Regions from separate parts of the Streptomyces pallidus (ex Mingjun et al. 2026) genome, predicted to be linked through region 1. Evidence: predicted binding sites of a transcription regulator. Region 1 holds the regulator's gene; the other holds the start of a gene.
The links. The regulator HrcA, encoded in region 1, represses chaperone genes, less so after heat shock. The targets are predictions, from matches to a motif close to TTNGCACTCNGNNNNNCNGAGTGCNAA.
Positions count from the first base shown of each region.

Region 2: the regulator HrcA is predicted to act here: its motif matches at 1,580-1,606, upstream of groL (chaperonin GroEL).

Region 1 is NZ_CP196181.1:5,144,394-5,146,842, reverse strand. Features, by position in the region: gene dnaJ (molecular chaperone DnaJ) at 10-1,149, opposite strand; gene hrcA (heat-inducible transcriptional repressor HrcA) at 1,150-2,166, opposite strand; gene ACSHWO_RS22720 (MBL fold metallo-hydrolase) at 2,311-2,449, shown strand, end outside.
Region 2 is NZ_CP196181.1:4,327,209-4,329,657, reverse strand. Features, by position in the region: gene groL (chaperonin GroEL) at 1-1,420, opposite strand, end outside; gene ACSHWO_RS19150 (cold-shock protein) at 1,782-1,985, opposite strand; gene ACSHWO_RS19145 (MoaD/ThiS family protein) at 2,368-2,449, opposite strand, start outside.

The DNA of each region.
Region 1 (2,449 bases):
GCGGGCCGCTCAGCGGCCGTTGAACGCGTCCTTCAGACGGCTGAAGAGGCCCTGCTGGCCCGGCGCGAACTGGCCCATCGGCCGCTCCTCGCCGCGCAGCTTGGCGAGCTGGCGCAGCAGCTCCTCCTGCTGGGCGTCCAGCTTGCCCGGGGTCTGCACCTCGACGTGGACGATCAGGTCGCCGCGGCCGCCGCCGCGCAGGTGCGTCACGCCCCGGCCGTGCAGCGGGATCGACTGGCCGGACTGGGTGCCGGGCCGGATGTCGACCTCCTCCATGCCGTCGAGCGTCTCCAGCGGGCACTTGGTGCCGAGGGCCGCCGCCGTCATGGGGATGGTCACCGTGCAGTGCAGGTCGTCGCCGCGCCGCTGGAACACCGGGTGCGGCAGCTCGTGGATCTCGACGTACAGGTCGCCGGCGGGGCCGCCGCCGGGGCCGACCTCGCCCTCGCCCGCGAGCTGGATCCGGGTGCCGTTCTCGACGCCGGCCGGGATCTTGACCGTGAGGCTGCGGCGGGAGCGGACCCGGCCGTCGCCCGCGCACTCGGGGCACGGGGTCGGGACGACGGTGCCGAAGCCCTGGCACTGGGGGCAGGGGCGCGAGGTCATGACCTGGCCCAGGAAGGACCGGGTGACCTGCGACACCTCACCGCGGCCACGGCACATGTCACACGTCTGCGCCGAGGTGCCGGGCGCCGCGCCCTCACCGGAGCAGGTGGTGCAGACGACGGCGGTGTCGACCTGGATGTCCTTGGTCGTACCGAACGCGGCCTCGTCCAGCTCCAGGTCGAGGCGGATCATGGCGTCCTGGCCGCGACGGGTCCGCGAGCGCGGTCCGCGCTGCGCCGCCTGGCCGAAGAAGGCGTCCATGATGTCGGAGAAGTTGCCGAAGCCGCCCGCGCCGAAGCCGCCCGCGCCACCGGCGCCGCCCGAGGAGGACAGCGGGTCCCCGCCGAGGTCGTAGACCTGCTTCTTCTGCGGGTCCGAGAGGACCTCGTACGCGGCGTTGATCTCCTTGAAGCGCTCCTGCGTCTTCGGGTCCGGATTCACGTCCGGGTGGAGTTCACGCGCCAGGCGGCGGAAGGCCTTCTTGATCTCGTCCTGCGATGCGTCGCGGCGTACGCCGAGTACGGCGTAGTAGTCCGTGGCCACTTACGACTCCGCCAGGATCTGTCCGACGTAACGTGCCACTGCGCGTACCGCTCCCATCGTTCCGGGGTAGTCCATGCGGGTCGGTCCGACCACGCCGAGTTTGGCGACACTCTCGCCGCCCGAACCGTAGCCGACCGACACGACGGACGTGGAGTTCAGTCCCTCGTAAGCGTTCTCATGCCCGATTCGTACAGCCATACCCGATTCACTGGCCTCGCCGAGCAGCTTGAGGAGCACGACCTGCTCCTCCAGCGCCTCCAGCACCGGCCTGATCGTCAGGGGGAAATCGTGTCCGGAGCGCGTCAGATTGGCGGTGCCGCCGATCATCAGCCGCTCCTCCGCCTCCTCCGCCAGCGTCTCCAGCAACGTCTGGAGCACGGTCGCGACCGTGCCCCGGTCGTCCGGCTCGAAGGCCTCCGGGAGGTCCTGCACGAGCCGCGGGACATCGGTGAACCTGCGGCCGACGACCCTGCTGTTGAGCCTCGCCCGCAGATCGGCGAGCGAGGTCTCGGCGAACGGCGCCGGGCAGTCGACCAGCCGCTGTTCGACCCGACCGGTGTCGGTGATCAGCACCAGCATCAGGCGGGCCGGCGCCAGCGCGAGCAGCTCGACGTGCCGGACCGTGGAGCGGGTCAGCGACGGGTACTGCACGATCGCGACCTGCCGGGTCAGCGTCGAGAGCAGCCGCACCGTCCGGCCGATGACGTCGTCGAGGTCGACGGCGCCGTCGAGGAAGTTCTGGATGGCCCGGCGCTCCGGCGTCGACAGCGGCTTGACGTCCGCCAGCTTGTCGACGAAGAGGCGGTAGCCCTTGTCCGTGGGGATCCGGCCGGCACTGGTGTGCGGCTGGGCGATGTAGCCCTCCTCCTCCAGGACGGCCATGTCGTTGCGCACGGTGGCCGGCGACACGCCGAGCTTGTGGCGCTCGGTCAGCGCCTTGGAGCCGACCGGCTCCTCCGTCCCGACGTAGTCCTGGACGATGGCGCGGAGCACCTCGAGTCTGCGTTCGCTGAGCATCGCGCACACCTCCAGCTGTGATGCGGGTCGTCGTGGTCCACTGCTTCTGGCACTCGCCTCGTCGGAGTGCCAGCGATCCCCCGGCCAGTGTACGGCCGGGTAGTGCACGGCTAGCAAGGGTGGCCCGCCAGGTAGCGTCGCGGTATGGACGTACGGTGGGAAGACACGAATTGGGAACGTTTGACACGGCGGACCGGCCGCAAGCGTCTTCCGGTGTGGGATTGCACGGTGGGACTGGTGGTCGGGGACGATTCCGTCCTGATGATCGACCCCGGTTCGAGCG
Region 2 (2,449 bases), 820 kb from region 1:
CGTGGCCCGGGGTCAGGTTGCGCACCTTCTCCACCACGACGCCGCCCTCGAGGCCGGCGTTGACGGAGATCTGCTTCAGCGGGGCCTCGAGGGCCAGCTTGACGGCGGCGGCACCGGTGGCCTCGTCGCCCTCCAGCTCCAGCTTCTCGAAGACCGAGGAGGCCTGCAGCAGGGCCACGCCACCACCGGCGACGATGCCCTCCTCGACGGCGGCCTTCGCGTTGCGGACGGCGTCCTCGATGCGGTGCTTGCGCTCCTTGAGCTCGACCTCGGTCGCGGCACCGGCCTTGATGACGGCCACGCCGCCGGCCAGCTTCGCGAGGCGCTCCTGGAGCTTCTCGCGGTCGTAGTCCGAGTCGGAGTTCTCGATCTCGGCGCGGATCTGGTTCACGCGACCGGCGACCTGGTCGCTGTCACCGGCACCGTCGACGATGGTGGTCTCGTCCTTGGTGATGACGACCTTGCGGGCGCGGCCCAGCAGGTCCAGACCGGCGTTCTCCAGCTTGAGGCCGACCTCCTCGGAGATGACCGTGCCGCCCGTGAGGATGGCGATGTCACCGAGCATGGCCTTGCGGCGGTCACCGAAGCCCGGGGCCTTGACCGCGACGGAGCGGAAGGTGCCGCGGATCTTGTTGACGACGAGGGTCGAGAGGGCCTCGCCCTCGACGTCCTCGGCGATGATCAGCAGCGGCTTGCCGGACTGCATGACCTTCTCCAGCAGCGGAAGGAGGTCCTTCACGTTGCTGACCTTGGAGTTGACGATCAGGATGTACGGGTCGTCGAGGGACGCCTCCATACGCTCCATGTCGGTGGCGAAGTACGCCGAGATGTAGCCCTTGTCGAAGCGCATGCCCTCGGTGAGCTCCAGCTCCAGACCGAAGGTCTGGGACTCCTCGACGGTGATGACGCCTTCCTTGCCGACCTTGTCCATGGCCTCGGCGATGAGCTCGCCGATCTGGGTGTCGGCGGCGGAGATGGAGGCCGTGGAAGCGATCTGCTCCTTGGTCTCGACATCCTTCGCCTGCTCCAGCAGGGCGCCGGAGACGGCCTCGACGGCCTTCTCGATGCCGCGCTTGAGGGCCATCGGGTTGGCACCGGCGGCCACGTTGCGCAGACCCTCGCGGACGAGCGCCTGGGCCAGGACGGTGGCGGTGGTCGTACCGTCGCCGGCGACGTCGTCCGTCTTCTTGGCGACTTCCTTGACCAGCTCGGCGCCGATCTTCTCGTACGGGTCCTCGAGCTCGATCTCCTTGGCGATGGAGACACCATCGTTGGTGATCGTCGGGGCGCCCCACTTCTTCTCAAGGACGACGTTGCGACCCTTGGGGCCAAGGGTGACCTTGACGGCGTCGGCGAGCTGGTTCATGCCGCGCTCGAGACCGCGCCGGGCCTCCTCGTCGAACGCAATGATCTTGGCCATCTGAAGTGGTCCTCCAGGACTGGGGTTCCCCCTGCGCCGCGAGGCGCGCGGGGAGGGTGGATTGCTCCGGACCGCGCCTGCGCCCGCGACGGACGGCCTGCGTGCCCGGCGGTTCCTTCCCGCCGGACGCTGCGGGCCTCACCGACCCGGTCCCGTGTAGTAGCACTCTCCTCGGGAGAGTGCTAACCAATGATTAGCACTCGACCCCCGCGAGTGCAAGCGGCTTCGGCCATCCCCGGCCATGCCGCCGGCCGGCTCCCGGCGCACCGGCGGCCGCCGACCCCGGACGCACGAAGGGTCCGCACCCCTCCTCAGGGTGCGGACCCTCGTGTACGCGTCGGTGCGGTCGATCGCGCCGGTCTCAGACGGCGAGCTTGACCATGTCCGCCTGCGGGCCCTTCTGGCCCTGCGAAATCTCGAACTCGACCCGCTGACCCTCTTCAAGGGTGCGGTACCCGTCCATCTGGATGGCGCTGTAGTGGACGAACACATCCGCACCACCGTCGACCGCGATGAAGCCGTAGCCCTTCTCCGCGTTGAACCACTTGACGGTGCCCTGAGCCATGCCTAACTCCCCTATTACTGGCCCTTGCGCGGGACCGCACTTCGCGGTCCCGGGTCAGAACTTGCGCCGGAACGCCTCGACCGCGGCTGAATGTATCTGCACCGGTGCTGTCTGCAACAGGTCAATCCGACGAGAATTCCGGTCACACCGAAGTTGCCAAATAGGCCGAAAATTCAACGTATTCCCGGGCAACTCGGACCCGGCATATCACGCCAAAGCCCCATACCGCACGCCCACATTGACTCAATGTCACCCCTCACGGGGCCCGCTCATATGCGGCGGGCAAGAACAGCGGAGGGGGCTTCCCCAACTCTACCGCGCCCAACCAAGCAGAATTACCCCCTCCGCTTAACGGCGGAGGGGGTAATCCCGGTACGACGAATCAGCAGCCGCCGGCTACGGCGGGAATGATGGAGACACCCGCACCGTCCGGGGTCGCCGCCTGCAGGCCGCCCTCGAAGCGC